DNA from 3 places in the Frateuria edaphi genome. Region 1 is predicted to be linked to each of the others. Evidence: predicted binding sites of a transcription regulator. Region 1 holds the regulator's gene; each other region holds the start of a gene.
The links. The regulator sigma-54, encoded in region 1, starts transcription at its own class of promoters, with help from an activator protein. The targets are predictions, from matches to a motif close to TGGCACGNGCNTTGC.

Region 1 (5,871 bases):
CCCGTGGCTTGGTATCTTCCCTGCGCTCGCGGGGAAGGCTCGGCTTGCGGCATCAAGCTTCGAGCAAAAAAAGACCCGCCACCGGGGCGGGTCTCTTTCGCAGGAGCCGGACGAATCAGCCGATCTGGCGCGCTTCGCGCGCTTCCTGCTGATGCTTGTCGGTCACCTTGTCGCGGTGGCGGCGCAGTTGCGCGGCGAGTTTGTCGAACACCATGTCGATGGAGGCATACATGTCGGCGCCGCAGGCCGCCGCATGCAGGGCGGCACCCGTGGTGCTGAGGGTAGCGTCGGCGCAGTGCTGCAGCTTGTCGATCGACAGCACCATGCTCAGGCCCAGGCACCTTTCGTCGAGGCGGGTCAGGCGATCGAGCCGGGATTCGGCATGCGCACGCAGGGCGGGGGTGACTTCGATCTGCTGGCCGGTGAGTTGGAACTGCATGGGGCGCCTCCTCTGGTACAGGCCGCCGTGGGGCGGCGGGTTCGCATGCCGGTGATTGGTGCCGGCATGCCGGTCTTCATTCGGTATGGGATCGTTCGGGCCGGTTCCAAGTGGTGGGTTTCAGGCGCCGGTCAGCCGGCGCGTTGTCGCTCGCTCGAGCTGGGGATGCGCAGAGCCTCGCGGTACTTGGCCACCGTGCGGCGCGCGACCTGGATGCCCTTGCGGTTGAGCTCCTCGGCCAGGGCCTGGTCGGACAAGGGCTTGCGTGTGTCCTCGCCGTCGATGAGCTTCTTGATCATCGCCTGGATGGCCGTGGCCGAAGCGCCGCCGCCATCTTCGGTGGAGACGCCACTGGAGAAGAAATACTTCAGTTCGAAAGTGCCGCGCGGCGTGTGGATGTACTTGCGCGTGGTCACGCGCGAGATGGTCGATTCGTGCATGCCGACCTCTTCAGCGACTTCGCGCAGGACCAGCGGGTGCATCGCTTCCGGGCCGTAGTCGAGGAAGGCGCTCTGACGGCGCACGATCGCATCGGCAACCTTCAGCAACGTTTCGGCGCGCGACTCCAGGCTCTTGATCAGCCAGCGCGCCTCCTGCAATTGGCCGCGCATCCAGCTGGCGTCCTCGCCGCGCGCCTGCGCGATCAGGCTGCAGTAGTGCTGGTTGAGGCCCAGCCGCGGCTGGCAGTCGGGATTGAGGCTGACCTTCCAGCGGTTGCCTTCCTTGTAGGCGTAGACGTCCGGCGCCACGTACTCGACCGGCGTCGCGTCCAGCGCGGCGCCGGGACGCGGGTCCAGGCTGCGGATCAGCAGCGCCGCGGCTGCGACGTCTTCCTCGCTCGCGCGCAGCTTGCGCGCGAGCTTGGCGACGTCGTTGCGTGCGAGCAGTTCGAGCTCGCCGGCGACGATCTGCAGAGCGAGCCCGCGATGCGGCGTATCGGCATCGAACTGCTCCAGCTGCACGCGCAGGCAGTCGCGCAGGTCCAGACTGGCGATCCCGGTGGGATCGAAACGCTGCAACTGGCGACGCACCGTCTCGATTTCATCGATCGTCGCGTCGAGGTCCGCCGGCAGCGCGGCGAGCACGCCTTCGATGCCTTCGGCAAGGTAGCCGTCGGCGTTGAGCGCATCGATGATGACCGTCGCGATCAGCCGCTGGCGCGTGTTGAACGGCGAGAGGTTCAACTGCCACAGCAGGTGTTCCTGCAGGGTCTCGGGCGCGGCGTTCTGCGGTTCGAAATCCTCATCGCCGCGGCTGCCGGAGGGCGCGCTGCTGCCGAGCGAGAAATCGATCGGCGCCTCGGCTGGCGTGTCGGCTTCGCCCCAGTCCGCGACGTCGTCCGCGTTGTGGTCGACGGTCGGCGCTTCGGCCGGGGCGGCGGAGAAACTCTCTTCCTCGGTTTCGCCCGGCGCCGATTCCTCCTCGAACTCCAGCAGCGGGTTGCCCTCGGCGATCTGGCGCAGTTCCGCTTCCAGCTCCAGCTGCGACAGCTGCAACAGCCGGATCGCCTGCTGCAACTGCGGCGTCAGGGTGAGCTGTTGGTTGAGTCGGAACTGGAGCCCGGGTTTCATGCCAGCCGTTGCGGAGAGACTTGCGGTCATCCTACCCCGGTGGGTGTGACGCGACCATAGCGATGGCAGGCTCCGACGGGCCGTGCGTCACATCACCGCTTCAGAGCTTGAATTCGCGTCCCAGGTACACCTCGCGCACCTTTTCGTCGGCGAGGATGTGCGCTGGCGTGCCGCGCGAGAGCACCTCGCCGTCGTTCAGGATGTAGGCGCGATCGCAGATGCCCAGCGTCTCGCGCACGTTGTGGTCGGTGATCAGGACGCCGATGCCGCGTTCCTTCAGGTGCCGCACGATGCGCTGGATTTCGCCCACCGAAATCGGGTCGACGCCGGCGAACGGCTCGTCCAGCAACATGTAGCGCGGCTGCGCGGCCAGCGCGCGGGCGATCTCCACGCGGCGGCGCTCGCCACCGGAGAGGCTGATGCCTTTCTGGCCGGCGATATGGGCGATCTTGAGCTCGTCCATCAGCCCTTCGAGCTGTTCGTTGCGCTGGCGGGCGGTGAGGCCCTCGCGCAGCTCCAGCACGGCCATGATGTTGTCAGCCACCGACAGCCGGCGGAATACCGAGGCTTCCTGCGGCAGGTAACCGATGCCCAGTCGTGCGCGCGAGTGCATGGGCAGGCCGGTGATGTCCTGGCGGTCCAGCCGGATGGTGCCGCCGTCGGCTTCGACCAGGCCCACCACCATGTAGAAGCAGGTGGTCTTGCCCGCGCCGTTGGGGCCGAGCAGGCCGACCACTTCACCCTGGCGGATCGAAAAACCGAAATCGCGCACGACCTGGCGCGAGCGGTAGCGTTTCTGCAGGCCTTCGGCAGCGAGCATCGGTCAGGGCTGCCCGCTGCTGGTGGCGGGCGCGGGTGCACTGGTGGCCGGTGCCGGTGCCGGTGCCGCGGCAGGCGCGGCGGTTCCCGACTTGGGCTGGGGCTTGAAGATCATGTGCACGCGACCGTCGCCGCCGCTGTCGCCGGTCATTTCGCTGGTCTGCGTGTTGTACGTGAGTCGATCGCCGTGCGCCTCGCCGCGGCCCTGCTGGGTGATCGAGGCATGGCCCTGCAGCACGGCGTAGTCCTTGGCCACCTTGTAGTCGATGGTGGCCGCGTCGCCCTGCATCAGGTTGCCGTTGTCGTCCAGCTGCTGGAGGTGCGCAGGACTGCCGGTCAGCACCACGCTGTCGATCTCGGCGTTGGCGTCGAAGTGCACCTTGGCCAGGTCGCCGGTGGCTTTCAGCGAACCTTGGGTGATCACCACGTTGCCCTTGAGCGTGGTGGTGCTGTTGGGCTTGCGGAAGCCATCGAAGTGCGAGGCCTGCACGTCCATCGGCTGGTCGCGGTCGGTGCGCTTGGCCTGCACCGGTGCCAGCACCGTCAGGCCCAGCAGGACCAACGCCGCGCTAGCGCGCATGCTGGCGGGGCGGGAACGTGGCATGGACGTCATCGAGCAGCTCCAGGTGTTTGTCGTTGAGGTCGGCACGCATGCCGACGCCGTGGATTCTAGTGCCGCCCTGCACCAGCTGCGCCGGGGCGGCGGTCTCGAGGCGGTTCTGCTTGGGCCAGGCGGTGACTTCGGCGGTGTCGATCGTGGTCCTTGGCGTATCGTCGAACGCCGCACGTTCCAGATGCACCGGGCCCTGCAGTTTGAGCAGGCTCCCTTCGTTGTTGACCCAGCCGTACAGCGAGTGGCCGAGCCAGTCGGGCACGGCCGGCTGATTGGAAGGCAGGCGGAACTCGGGCGCGTTGATATAAAGCGACTGGTCGCCCTCGCGCCGCTCCAGCTGCGGCGCCTGGATCAGGAAACTGGGCAGGCCGTCGGTGCCGTACTGGGTCAGCTTGAAGTCGGTCAGCGTGTAGCCCGAGCGCGGCGGACCGACGAACTCGTTGACCTTCGGTGGCGGTCCGATCCACCACAACAGCAGTTGGGCCGTGCCGGCCAGCAGCGCGACCACGACGATGGCCGCCGCGAGGCGACGGTCGCGCAACCACTCCCTCACCGCCAGCGCTCCTTCTCGTTGCCGGCCTTGCCCTGGGCATGCAGGATCAGGTCGCAGACCTCGCGCGCGCCACCCTGTCCACCGGCGCGGCTGGTGGTCCACTGCGCCTGCTCGATCACCCACGGGTGGGCGTTGGCCACGGCCACGGCGAGTCCGGCGATGCGCATGGCGGGCAGGTCGGGAAGGTCGTCGCCGACGAAAGCGACCTGCTCGGGCGCGAGCTTCAGCGCGTCGAGCAATTCCAGCAGGCAGACGCGCTTGTCGCCCTGGCCCTGGTAGACGTGGGCGATGCCCAGCTCCTCGGCGCGCAGTGCCACCGGATGGCTGATCCGCGCGCTGATGATCGCCACCTGCACGCCGTGCACCTGCAGGCGCTTCAAGCCCAGGCCGTCCTGCACGAAGAACACCTTGGTCTCGCGACCATCCTCGCCGTAGTACAGCCGCCCATCGGTCAGCGTGCCGTCCACGTCGAAGACCGCAAGCCGGATACCGGCGGCGCGGGCGATGAGGTCAGGAGGAAGGTTGGTGAGGTAGGAAGAAGTGGGCACGGTTCGGAACTGTGGTGGGTAACGTCAAAAGGGACCTTGCCTGATTTGTCCGGTTTGTCTGGACGAATCAGACGACCCTTGCGCGAAGCAGGTCGTGGATATTCAGCGCGCCGACCACGTGCTGCTGCTCGTCCACCACCAGCAACGCATGGATCTGATGCTTCTCCATCAGCTGCGCCGCTTCGATGGCGAGCTTGTCGGAGGTGATCGTCTTCGGGCCGCGTGTCATCAGCGCCTGGACGCTCGCGCCGCGAAGGTTCACGTCTTCGTCGTCGAGCGCGCGTCGCAGGTCGCCGTCGGTGAACACGCCGAGCAGGCGGCGCTCGGCGTCGACTACTGCGGTCATGCCCAGGTGCTTGCGGGTCATTTCCATCAGCGCCTCGGTGAGGCTCGCATCCGGTGCGATCATCGGGATGCCTTCGCCGGTGTGCATGATGTCGCTGATGTGCAGCAGCAGTCGGCGGCCGAGACTGCCGGCCGGATGCGAGCGGGCGAAATCCTCGGCGGTGAAACCGCGCGCCTCGAGCAGCGCGATCGCCAGTGCATCGCCCATCACCAGCGCCGCGGTGGTACTGGCGGTGGGGGCCAGGCCAAGCGGGCAGGCTTCGCTGGAAATACTGGCGTCGAGGTGTACGTCCGCCTGGTGTGCAAGCGAAGACTTCGGGTTGCCGGTCATGGCGATCAGCGGGATGCCCTGGCGCTTGATCACCGGCAGGATGAACAGGAGTTCATCGGTCTCGCCGGAATTGGACAGTGCCAGCACGACGTCGTCGGGCTGGATCATCCCCAGGTCGCCGTGGCTGGCCTCGCCCGGATGCACGAAGAACGAGGGCGTACCGGTGGAGGCCAGGGTGGCGGCGATCTTGCGCCCGATGTGGCCGGACTTGCCCATGCCAGTGACCACTAGGCGCCCGCGGCAGGCCAGGATCAGCCGGCAGGCCTCCACGAAGCTGGCGTCCACCCGCGGTTCGAGCGCGCGGATCGCGGCCGCCTCGGTGGCGATGACCATGCGCCCGCTGCGGGCGATGGCGTCCGGGTCCAGCTTGGCGACGGGCGGGGCGATGCGTGCGTTCATGGGGTCTCTGCTGGGGTGGCCGGCGGCCTTCGGCATTTCTGTGCCACGGGATTTCCATTACCATGGCATATCCGCATTTTAGCGTCATATGGCCGCGCACTGGATTCATCAAGCCTGGTGAATCCGCGCCCCGCGCGCCGACGATGGACCCCTCCGATGGACCCTGCCCGCATCCAGGCACTGATCGAAACCGGCCTGCCCGGCGCGAATGCGCAGGTGAGCGGTGACGACGGCGTGCATTTCGAAGCCACCG
Region 2 (5,871 bases), 700 kb from region 1:
ATCCCGGTCACCTTCAGGACGCGGAATCCGTCGGGCATCGCCGAGGCCGAGGCCAACCGGCCGAAAGACCCTGCCGCAGACGCCCGCGAAACACCTGATCTCTCCGGGCAGGCCATCGCGCTGGACAGTCCGGTCCAATGGGTCGCTGGCCCGCCGGGTTGACCGGGCCGGCGGGAGGCTTCAGCCGCCCGAGGGCAACCACAGCAGCAGCGCCACGCCAAGCGCGATTCGGTAGATCGCGAACGGGGTGAAGCGGTGCGTGCGGATGTAGCCGAGCAACCACTTCACCGCGGCGAAGGCGACGATCGCGGATACCGCGAAGCCGACGATCAGCGCGCTCCAGTCCTCGTGCGCCGCACCGCCGTTCTTCACGACCTTGAGCAGTTCGTAGCCGGTCGCCGCATACATCGTCGGGATGCCGACCAGGAAGGCGAACTCGGTGGCCGCGGCGCGGTTGCTGGTGCCGGCCAGCAGCGCGGCGAAAATGGTGGCGGCCGAGCGCGAGGTGCCGGGGAAGATGCCGGCGAGCATCTGCGCGATGCCGACCAGCACCGCGACCGTCCACGTCACCTCGCGCCGGTCCGGCTTGCGCGCGGCGACCGCTTCGGCGCCCAGCATCCAGAAGCCGCCGATGACCAGTGCCCAGGCGATCGGCGTGACCGTGTCGGGCAGGGTGAAGCCGAGCTTGACCGCGATGAAGCCCAGCACCGCGGTGATCAGGAACGCCACCGTGAGCTTGGCCAGGTAATCGCGGTTGGCCGGGTCGCGCCACTGCGTCAGCAATTGCCACAGGCGCTTCCAGTAGATCAGCGTCACCGCCAGGATCGCGCCGGCCTGGATGCCGATGTTGAACAGGTCCGAGCGCTGGCCCAGGCCCAGTTGCTCGGCGATCAGCAGGTGCCCGGTCGAGGAGATCGGCAGGAACTCGGTGATGCCCTCGATGATGCCGAGCAGGATGACGCGGATCAGGTCGCTCACTAAGGGCTCTCCGGCGAACGGTAAAGCGGCATAGCTTACGGGGAAGCGGGCACGGCGGCGTGAGGCCGAATTGACTCATCATGGTGCAATAAGTCGTGCCAAAGAGGTGCAACATGCCCGTGGGAGCGCGCCCTGTGCGCGAGCGCGATCCCGCTCCGAAGCGCCATGGTGGTGGCGTACAAGGTGCGCTCCCGCAGGGCGTACGGCTGGCACGGGCATTGCAGTAACGGCCGCATCCTTTCCCGCTCCGAGGCTCGCCCATGACCGCCCAGAAAGTGCTCGACCTGATCGCCGAACACGACGTCGAGTTCGTCGACCTGCGCTTCGCCGACATGCTCGGCAAGCACCACCACGTCACCTTCCCGGCGCACGCCATCGACGAGTCGACCTTCGAGGACGGCAAGATGTTCGACGGCTCCTCGATCCCGGGCTGGAAGGGCATCAACGAGTCGGACATGGTGCTGCTGCCCGATCCGGACACCGCGCACCTGGATCCGTTCTCCGCGCACACGCAGCTGATCCTGCACTGCGACGTGCTCGAGCCCTCGACCATGCAGGCCTACGGCCGCGATCCGCGCTCGATCGCCAAGCGCGGCGAGGCGTTCCTGAAGTCCACCGGCATCGCCGACACCGCGTTCTTCGGCCCCGAACCGGAATTCTTCATCTTCGACTCGGTGCGCTGGCAGAACGACATGGGCCGCGTGTTCTACGAGATCGGCTCCGAAGAGGCGGCGTGGTCCTCGCGCTACAAGTACGACGGCAACAACACCGGCCACCGCCCGGGCGTGAAGGGCGGCTACTTCCCCGTGTCGCCGGTCGATTCGCTGGGCGATCTGCGCGCGGACATGTGCAAGGTGCTCGAGTCGCTCGGCCAGGTGGTCGAGGTGCATCACCATGAAGTGGCCAACGCGGGCCAGTGCGAGATCGGCGTCAAGTTCAACACGCTGGTGAAGAAGGCCGACGAGCTGATGACGATGAAGTACGTCATCAAGAACGTGGCGCACCAGAACGGCAAGACCGTCACCTTCATGCCCAAGCCGATCGTCGGCGACAACGGCTCGGGCATGCACGTGCACCAGTCACTGGCCAAGGACGGGCAGAACCTGTTCGCCGGCGAGCTCTATGGCGGCCTGTCGCAGATGGCGCTGTGGTACATCGGCGGCATCTTCAAGCATGCCAAGGCAATCAACGCCTTCGCCAATTCGACCACCAACAGCTACAAGCGCCTGGTGCCGGGCTTCGAGGCGCCGGTGATGCTGGCCTACTCGGCGCGCAACCGCTCGGCGAGCTGCCGCATCCCGTACGTGTCCAGCCCGAAGGGCCGCCGCATCGAGGTGCGCTTCCCCGATCCGATGAACTCCGGCTACCTGGTATTCACCGCGCTGATGATGGCCGGCCTCGACGGCATCATCAACAAGATCGACCCGGGCGCGCCGGCCGACAAGGACCTCTACGACCTGCCGCCGGAAGAGGAGAAGAACATCCCGCAGGTCTGCGCCAGCCTGGACGAGGCGCTCGCCGCGCTGGACAAGGACCGCGAGTTCCTCAAGGCCGGCGGCGTGTTCACCGACGACTTCATCGATGCCTACATCGAGGTGAAGATGAAGGAAGTCACCGCCTACCGCGCCAGCACGCATCCGCTGGAATTCCAGATGTATTACGCGATCTGAGCGTGGCGGGATGGTTCGGCGGGACGGGCGCTTCGGCGCCCGTCTTTTTTTGCAGGCTCCGCGAAGAGGTCAGGGTCGCTCGATCGCCAGCGCCACGCTGCCGTGGTTGTTGGCGTAGGCCTGCCAGGCGTCGTTGGCGTAGGCGTAGAGGTAGCCGCTGGCGGTCGGGGTGAAGCGGCAGCCCTCGCCGATGACGAAGGTCTCGCCGCGGTCGTCGCCTTCGCCATTGGCGACGAAGCCGATCAGTGCGCACCAGGGCGCCGACTCCACGCGGCGGGTGAACCAGAAGTCGCTGTCGCCGTGGCTGGCCATGTTGAAGACGTGCTCCATCGAGCCGAGGGCGGAGGCCGCCAGGCGCGCGATGTCGGAGGCATGGTGGCCATCCACTTCGCCGCCGGCGGGGGAAAACTTCGCGCTTGCATCGAGCCATTCGCCGGAGGCGCCGAAGCGGTAGGTGACACCGGCCTCCAGATACAGCCCGGTGGCGTTCCAGTGGGTGGAGGCGAACACGTCCATGCTCACGCGCGTGCCCGCGGCGAGCGTGCGGGTAGGCCAGTAGTCGCCCTGCGCAAGGGGTGGGTCGGCCTGTCGCGCGAGGGCGCTCGGGTGCAGGAGGCCGGCCAGCACACTGGTCCTGTCCATCTGCGCCACCGCCCGCGGCTGGTTGCGGCCGAGCTTGAACATCCCCTGCCGCGAATCGTGCAGCACACCCTGCGGATCGGGCCGCAGCTGCGCACGCGTGTTGTCGCGCAGCCGCAGGCCACAGCCGGCCGCCTCGTCGAGCATCCACGCCAGCGCGATGTCGGACAGCCCGGCCTGCGCGTAACCGCCGCCGACGTCGCCGTGCACGCCGGGGAACCACACCTGGTGCACCCGGTCGGGGCGGCGAATATGGGTCCACAGCGTCGGCATGAAATCCGCGCGGCGCTCGTCCATCGCCACCGCATGGCGGGCGTTGGCGATCATCAGGCTGATCTTCGTGTCGTGGAACTGGTAGCGGCGCGGGTCGCCGATGAAGCGCAGCACCGACAGCTCCAGCGGGATACCCAGCGCGCCGACGGTGTCCCACACGCCCATGAAGTGCACGCCGATGGTGCCCGCCGTGGGCTGCCCGGGCGGTACGCCGTGGAAAGCCCATCCGTCCGGGTTGGCAAACGGCTTGCCGGAACGGTAGGCCTCGAACACCTGCTCCACGCGCGACCACACCTCGGCCGGGGCGAGCGTGGCATCGGAAAGGTCCAGCAGGCCGCCATGGGCGAGCAGGCCGCCCAGGCTGCGCACGGTATAGGCGCCGCGGCTGAAGCCGAACAGGAAGATGCGGTCGCCCTCGTGGTAGCGCACGGCGAGCCATTGGTAGGCGCTCATGATGTTGCGCTCCAGCCCGGCGCCGGTGCCGCCGCCGACCATGCGGTCGAGCCAGCCGCCGTTGGTGCCCACGCCGGGGTGGTAGTAGGCCAGCTGTTGCTCGTCCTTCACCGCGGCGTTGTAGAGCTTGGCCACGTTGGTGGGCGCGGGCAGGCCCTGGTCGGTGTGTTCGAGGGTGTTCCAGGTGCCGTCGCAACAGACGATGAGTTGGGTCATGGCCGTGTCCTCCCCGGATCGCGCAGGGCCGACCGTACGCCCGCCCGGGTGGCCGAACCGTCGTCGCCGTCGCACGCCGGCGTGCCCGGCGATCGACACCGCTGCATCCGATCGTGGGACGCGTCCGTAATTCCTCCAACGGCGCGCTCGCGTGCCACGGACAGGGAGACACCATGCAATACCAACGGGGGAATCGCGCCCGCCTGTTCGGCGCACTTCTCGTCGCGGCGGCCGCACCGGGCCTGGCGATGGCGGACGATGCCGGCAGCAGCGGCAAGCTGTTGCTTACTGGCGGCGTGAGCCAGGTCGAGGGCGCCGCCGGCGGTGGCCTGACGCCGTGGGCGGTGATCGGCGGCTATGGCACGCGCGACCAGATCGGCGCGAATGCCTTCTACACGCGGGTGAACCTGCCCGACTACCACCTGGACGACGCCGGCGTGATGGTCGGCCTGTACAACCGCGTCGAGCTTTCCTACGCACAGCAGCGCTTCGATACCGAGGAAGTCGGCGCGGCGCTCGGCCTTGGCCGCGGCTTCACTTTCAGGCAGGACGTGGTGGGCGTGAAAGTGCGCCTGTTCGGCGACGCAGTGCTGGAGCAGGACAGCTGGCTGCCGCAGGTCTCCGTCGGCGCGCAGCACAAGAAGAACAACCAGGACGCGATCGTGAAGTTCGTCGGCGCCACGCGCTCGCAGGGCACCGACTACTACATCGATGCGACCAAGCTGTTCCTGGCGCAGAGCCTGCTGGTGAACGCCACGGTGCGTTTCACCAAGGCCAATCAGATCGGCATCCTGGGTTTCGGCGGCGACAGGCACGACGGGTACCAGGCCGAGCTGGAAACCTCGGCGGCCTATCTGCTCAGTCGGCAGTGGGCGATCGGCGCCGAATACCGCATGAAGCCGGACAACCTCGGCATCGCCAAGGAGGACGACTGGTACGACGCCTTCGTCGCCTGGGCGCCGACCAAGCACGTGTCGCTCACGTTGGCCTATGCCGACCTCGGCCGCATCGTGACCGGGGATCGTCAGCGCGGCCTCTACGCCTCCGTCCAGCTCGGCTTCTGACAAGGAACAACCCCATGCTCAAGCAGACACTTCTTCCGTTGTTCCTTGCCGCCGTCCTCGCCGCCGGGGCGGCCCGGGCGCAGAGCGCCATGCCGGCCTCCCACCCGGTGGCCGATCCGGCCCCGCGCGACCCGGCGCTCAAGCCGGTGTTCGACCAGTTCGGCGGCAAGGCCGGCCTGGTCGCGCTGATGGACGACTTCATGGCCAACCTGATGGCCGACCCACGCACGCGGCCGTTCTTCGAGCCGGTCGACCGCGAGCACGTCAAGGCCGAACTGGTCGACCAGTTCTGCGTGATCCTCGATGGGCCGTGCACCTACACCGGCAAGAACATGGAGCGGATCCACCGCGGGCTGGACATCCATCGCAGCCAGTTCAACGCGCTGGTGGAAGACCTGCAGAAGGCGATGGACAAGCACGGCATTCCGTCCCGCGCCCAGAACAAGCTGCTGGCCACGCTGGCGCCCATGCATCGTGAGGTGGTGACGAAGTAAGCCCGGAGGCGACGCATGGGCGTTGGCAGGAGATCCTCCCATTCGAAAACCATGCTTGCCGGCAGCTGTGGCCCCAGCGCGCGA
Region 3 (5,871 bases), 220 kb from region 1:
CAGGCTGATCGGGCCGCCGTCCCCGAGCACCAGGTTGCCGCGCGAATCGGTCAGCAGGCCGTCGGCGGTGAGCTGCAGGTTGCCGGCGCGGGTATAGGCCTCGCTGCCGTCAGCCGCCTGCACCGCGAGCCAGCCGTCACCCTGCACGGCGACGTCGAGTTCGCGGCCGGTCTGTATCTCGGCGCCGCCGCGCAGGTCCACGCCCTCGCCCTGCGCCACGCCGTTGATGCGCGTGGGCATGCCCGGGCCCTGCACCGGCAGCGCCTGGAAGGCCGACATCTGCGCCTTGAAGCCGACGGTGTCGGCGTTGGCCAGGTTGTGCGCCACTTCCGTCTGCGCCCGCATCATCTGCGTGGCGCCGGTCATGGCGACGTAAAGCGAACGATCCATGCGGAGCCTCGGACGTCAGCGTCAGTTGCGGATGTTGATGATGGTCTGGGTCAGCTTGTCGTCGGTGGAGATCACCTGCGCGTTCGCCTGGTAGTTGCGCTGCGCCTTGATCATGTTCACCAGCTGGGCCGTCAGGTCGGCGGTGTTGGACGCCTCCAGCGCGCCGGACTGCACCGCGCCGAAGGTGCCCTGCCCGGCCACGCCCATGGTCGCGGTACCCGAGTCGAACGAGGCCGCCCAGCCAGTGTTGTCGAGCTGGCGCAGGCCATTGAGGTTGTTGAAGTTGGCCAGGGCCAGCTGGCCGAGCGAGATGGCCTGGCCGTTGGAGTACTTGGCTTGAACCACGCCTTCGCTGGACACGTCGATGCCCGACAGCGTGCCGCTCGGGTAGCCGTCCTGGTTGATCGAGCTCAGCGCGTACGCATTGCCGAACTGGGTGGCCTTGTTGACGTCGATCGACAGCGTCATCGGGGCGGCACCCGGGCTGACCGACAGCGCGGGGAAGTTGAGCTTGCCGCCGGCCGGCGTCGCGAGCGCGCCGCTGCTGGTGAAGGAGAGCGCCTGCGGCGCGCCGGCGGATACGCCGTCGACGTACAGGTAGGCGTTCCAGCTGTTCGGCGCCGCGCCCTTGACGTAGTACACGGTGCCGTTGTGTGTGGCGCCGAGCGAGTCGTAGGCGGTGAACGGCGTGGCCTGGTTGTAGCTCAGCGCGTCGGTCGGGCTGAACGGTGCCGTGGTCGGCACCGTCGCGTCGGACGGCAGGTTGAGCGACATCTCCACATTGCTGGTGGCCTTGGCCGCGCTCTGCGCAGTGGTCATCTGCAGGTCGACCAGCGTGCTGGTGTCGAAGCCGTTGCCCGCCGGCGGGAACACCTGCAGGTGCTGGCCGCTGGCGTTGACCACGTAGCCGTTGTTGTCCTGCTGGAAGGCGCCGGCACGGGTGTAGGAATAGCCCTTGCCGTCGCGCATGGTGAAGAAGCCATCGCCGCTGATCGCGAAGTCCAGGCTGTTGCCGGTGTTCTCCACGTTGCCGGCGGCGAACTGCTGCGCCACGTCGGCCAGCCGCACGCCGCTGCCGATCGAGGTCGCCGAGAGGTTGCGGCCGGCCGAGTTGTACAACTCGGCGAACTCGGCCCGCGAGCCCTTGAAGCCGGTGGTGCCGGTGTTGGCGATGTTGTTGGCAGTGACTTCCAGGTCCTTGGAAGCCGCGTTCAGGCCGCTCAGCGCGATATTGAAAGCCATCGTTGTTTCCCCTGTACGGGTGTGATGTCCGTGAATTGATGTGTCAGTTGACGCGCGCGACCTGGCTCAGCAGCACGCCGCCGAAACCGTCCACGTCCAGGTAGGCGCCGTCGGCGCCGGTCATGCCCACGCCGGCGACCTTGCCGGTGACATAGGTGGCCACCGCGGTGTTGCCGGTCTGCGCCGCCAGTCCGTAGGTGCCCGGGGGCAGCGGCTGGCCGTCGTTGCCGGTGCCGTCCCAGTGGAAGTCGGCCAGGCCCGCGGTCTGCGTGCCCAGGTCGATCGTGCGCACCACGTCGCCGGCGTTGTCGACGATCTGCACCAGCGTGCGGCCACCGCCATCGGGCACGTTCACGGCACCATCGAGGCTTCCGCCCTGCAGGCGACCGACCGCCGAGGGCACGGTGACGTTGCGCCCGACCATGCTGGAGGCCTGCAGCAACTGGTTGCCCTGCATCGACTGCGACAACGCGTCGAAGGAGGTCTGCAGGTTCTGCGTGGCCGAGACCTGGTTGATCTGCGCCAACTGGCTGACCATCTGCGAGGAATCCATCGGCTGGGTCGGATCCTGGTTGCGCATCTGCTGGATCAGCAGGCTCAGGAAGTCGGCCTGGCTCAGCGTCTTGGTCTGGCCCAGCGCGCCGGCGGTGCCGGCGGCGTTGCTGGAGTTGATTGCGAGGTCGCTCATGGCCGCTCCTTACTTTCCGAGGTCCAGCGTCTTCTGCATCAGCTGGCGCGCGGTGTTCATCACCTCGACGTTGTTCTGGTACGAACGCGAGGCGGAAATCATGTTGACCAGCTCGTCCACCGGGTTGACGTTGCTCTGGTAGACGTAGCCGTCGGTGTCGGCCAGCGGGTTGCCCGGCTCGTAGCGGCTGGTGATCGCGTTGGGACTCTCGGTGACGCCGAGGACCTTGACGCCCTCGCTGCCGGCTTCGGCCGGCTGGCCGTCCAGCCCGTTGCGGATCGCCGCGAACAGCGGCTCCTTGGCGCGGTAGGCGGCATCGCGCGTGCTCGCCACGCTGTCGGCATTGGCCAGGTTGCTGGCCACGGTGTTGAGCCGGGTGGACTGCGCCGCCATGCCGGAGCCGGCGACGTTGAAGACGTTGAAAAGCGACATCAGCCCTGGCCTCCGGTGATCGCGGTCCGCAACATGCGGATCTGCGCGGTGATGAAGGCCATGCTTGCCTGGTAGTGGACGCTGTTGGCGGCGAAGGCGGCCTGTTCCTGCTGGGCGTCGACGGTGTTGCCGTCCATGCTCGGCTGGGTCGGCACGCGATAGGACAGCGTGTCGCGCGCCTGCGCCACCGGATCGATCTGGCCCTGGGTCGGCGCGGCCAGCGGCAAGTTGCCGGCGCCGTTGCCGCCGGCGGCGGCCAGTGCCTTGCGGAAGTCGACGTCGCGGGCGAGGTAGCCGGGCGTGTCGGCGTTGGCCAGGTTGCTGGCCAGCACTTCGGTACGGCGCTGCCACAGCGCGAGCGCGCCGGTGTGCATGCCGAACAGGTTGTCGATGGGTTGGCTCATCGCTTGCCTCCGCGCGGTCGATGTGTCCGCACGGGGCTTGAGGCAAGTTGTGTGCCATGGGGGCGCGAAGCCTCGCCGCAGCTGGCTTTGCGCGGGCGCTGGGGTTTACGTCCCCGGCGCGGAGTCGGTTTTCCGACGGTCCTTCAGGGCGGCCTGAAGCCGACCGTCAGGCCGCCGGAAACGGTTGGCTGACGCCTACCCTAGGCGAGCCCTTCCTCGGGCAGCAGGTCGATGACCGCCTGCGCCAGCAGGTCCGGCTGGAACTTGGCGATGAAACGGTCGGCGTTAACCTCGCGCACCATCGCCTCGTTGAACAGGCCGCTCAGCGAGCTGTGCAGCACCACCTTCAGGCGCCGCAGCGTGGGCGTTTCGCGGATGGCGCGGGTCAGCGCATAGCCGTCCAGCCGCGGCATCTCGATGTCGGACACCACCAGGTTGACGCCCTCCCCCGGCGGCGCCGCAGCCAGCTCGGTCAGCCGATCGAGCGCCTCGCGTCCGTCCTGCGCCACCACGCATTCGATGTTCATCTGCTGGAAGATGCTGATCAGGCGGCGGCGCGCGACCACCGAATCGTCCGCCACCAGCACGCGGCGCGGGCGCAGCGTGTGGGCGCCTGCGGCGCGCTGCATCTGGGTGGAGAGCTCGCCCGGTGCGCCGTCGATGCTCGCCAGCACGTGTTCCACGTCGACCACCGCCACCAGCGCACCGTTGATCCGGGTCACCGCGTTGACGCGCGGTCCGAAGCCGAGCGCGGCGCTCGGCGCGACCAGCGACTCGCCCTCGCAATGCACCATGTTCTTGAGGTCGGACACCAGGAAGCCCTGCACGGTGCGGCTGAACTCGGTGACCATCAGGTGCGCGGACGGCTCGGCGACCAGCGCCGGATAGCCCAGCGCCGCGGCCAGATCGATCACCGGGATGGTCTGCCCGCGGTAGTCGCAGCTGCCGGCGATCAGCGCGTGGGCGCCGGGCATGCGTTCGAGCGGCGGGCGGCGCAGCACCTCGCGCACCTTGAACACGTTGATGCCGAACAACTGCGCATCGCCCAACCGGAACAGCAGCATCGCCACCCGGTTGTGCCCGGCCAGGCGGGTCTGGCGTTCGACGTTTTCCAGCAGCGCGCCGGCCATGCGTGTCTCCAGCAAAGTAAGGACTAGCTCCTGCGTATCGGCGGCCCGGCCCGGCTCTTGAGGTTCGGGCTCCAACCGCGCAGCTGCCCCATATTTTCTCCCGACGATGCGCCGGAGCGCCGGTGGCACATGCATTGCTTGTTCAAGTTTCGACGCATCCAGACGATGTCCTGAACATTCATCCGCAGGAACCGCAATCCACATGAGCCTGATCCGTAGCCAGTCCCTGGCCGCGCTGGTCCAAGCGGCCGCCGCTGGCGACGAGGCCCGCCTCGAACAGTTGTCGAACCAGCATCCGGCGGTCGCCCGCGCACTTGCCCCGCTGCTGGCCCGCCTCGACGCCGGCCAGCCGTCCGCGCTGGCGCTGCAGACCCTGGAGCAGCAGGGCCTGGTGCTGGCCGCCGCGCAGGTACTGGGGCGCGAGCAGTCCGCGCTGGACAAGGCCACCCAGGAAAGCCGCGATGGCGTCGGCCGCTTGACGGACGCCAGCGCCGGAATCTCGACGGCCCTGCAGCAGGTCGCCAACGGCTTGGCGCAGGTCGAGCAGGCCCGCCAGACCGGCAGCGCCGGCGTGAGCGAGCTGGATGGCCAGTTGCGCCTCCTGCGCAGCGCGCTGTCGGCGATGAACCGCAACCAGGCGCGCCTGGCCGAGCAGGTCGGTCAGATCCGCAAGCTCACCGGCGCGGTGCAGGAAATCGCCCACCAGACCAACCTGGTCGCGTTGAACGCCGCCATCGAAGCCGCCCGTGCGGGCGAAGCCGGCCGCGGTTTCGCGGTGGTCGCCGACGAGGTCAAGCAGCTGGCCGAGAAGACCACCCAGGCCACCACCGAGATCGAGACGGTCACCGGCTCCATCGGGGATTTCTCCCGCCAGCTGGATGTGGACGTGCAGCAGGGCATGCAGCGCCTGGAACACGCGCAGTCCGGCGTCAGCCAGGCCAACAGCGCCATGGGCAGGAGCGCCGAGGCGCTTTCCAGCGCCAGCGAGAAGGTCGCGCAGCTGCGGCAGGGCCAGGACGTGCAGCAGGCCCGCGCCGCCGCGGCGCAGGCGGCGCTCGGCGCGTTGCAGCGGCGCAGCACCGAGGCGCGCCGGCAGAGCGAGGCGCTCAGCCGCGCCGCGTTGCTGGCCCATCGCCTGGCGCTGGGCTGGCTGGAACAGGAGGCCGGCAACGACCCGGCCAGCCTGAGCCTGGCCGTGCGCGAATCGGCGCAGGGCCTCCGCCAGGCAACCGAGCTCGCACTGCTCGAACCAGGCGCGCTGGACCGGCGCTGGTTCGACACCGATGCGCTGGACCGCACCGTGCGCCGGCTCGCGGCGCAACATCCGGACCAGCCGGCCGCCAGCGCGCTCAGCGAGGCGGGCGCACGGCTGTCCGAGCACGGCAACGCTTTCGTCGGCCTGCTCTGCAATGGCCAGATCGAACAGGCCCAGCAGCTGAGCCAGCAGCTGGAGTCCGAACGCGAGGCGGTAGTCACCCACCTCGCCGCGTTGCTGGCCACCGCCTGATGGCCCTGGCGCGCCGCTGCCTGCTGCTCGCGCTGCTCGGGACGGCCCTGCCGGCCCTTGCCGCGCCGATGTCGGAAG

Region 2: a site for sigma-54 is predicted at 1,186-1,200, ahead of glnA (type I glutamate--ammonia ligase). Genes of this name have one in related genera too.
Region 3: a site for sigma-54 is predicted at 3,199-3,213, ahead of flgB (flagellar basal body rod protein FlgB). Genes of this name have one in related genera too.

What each region holds. Positions count from the first base shown of each region.
Region 1 is NZ_CP088251.1:511,877-517,747, forward strand. It holds gene hpf (ribosome hibernation-promoting factor, HPF/YfiA family) at 116-439, opposite strand; gene LQ772_RS02250 (RNA polymerase factor sigma-54) at 571-2,010, opposite strand; gene lptB (LPS export ABC transporter ATP-binding protein) at 2,111-2,830, opposite strand; gene lptA (lipopolysaccharide transport periplasmic protein LptA) at 2,834-3,433, opposite strand; gene lptC (LPS export ABC transporter periplasmic protein LptC) at 3,399-4,001, opposite strand; gene LQ772_RS02270 (KdsC family phosphatase) at 3,992-4,543, opposite strand; gene LQ772_RS02275 (KpsF/GutQ family sugar-phosphate isomerase) at 4,611-5,552, opposite strand; gene LQ772_RS02280 (BolA family protein) at 5,775-5,871, shown strand, end outside.
Region 2 is NZ_CP088251.1:3,585,810-3,591,680, reverse strand. It holds gene LQ772_RS16560 (energy transducer TonB) at 1-162, shown strand, start outside; gene LQ772_RS16555 (undecaprenyl-diphosphate phosphatase) at 181-978, opposite strand; gene glnA (type I glutamate--ammonia ligase) at 1,239-2,648, shown strand; gene LQ772_RS16545 (DUF2235 domain-containing protein) at 2,718-4,229, opposite strand; gene LQ772_RS16540 (DUF3034 family protein) at 4,403-5,293, shown strand; gene LQ772_RS16535 (group I truncated hemoglobin) at 5,308-5,787, shown strand.
Region 3 is NZ_CP088251.1:736,053-741,923, reverse strand. It holds gene flgF (flagellar basal-body rod protein FlgF) at 1-390, opposite strand, end outside; gene flgE (flagellar hook protein FlgE) at 412-1,632, opposite strand; gene LQ772_RS03300 (flagellar hook assembly protein FlgD) at 1,676-2,320, opposite strand; gene flgC (flagellar basal body rod protein FlgC) at 2,330-2,752, opposite strand; gene flgB (flagellar basal body rod protein FlgB) at 2,752-3,156, opposite strand; gene LQ772_RS03285 (chemotaxis protein) at 3,357-4,286, opposite strand; gene LQ772_RS03280 (methyl-accepting chemotaxis protein) at 4,489-5,793, shown strand; gene flgA (flagellar basal body P-ring formation chaperone FlgA) at 5,793-5,871, shown strand, end outside.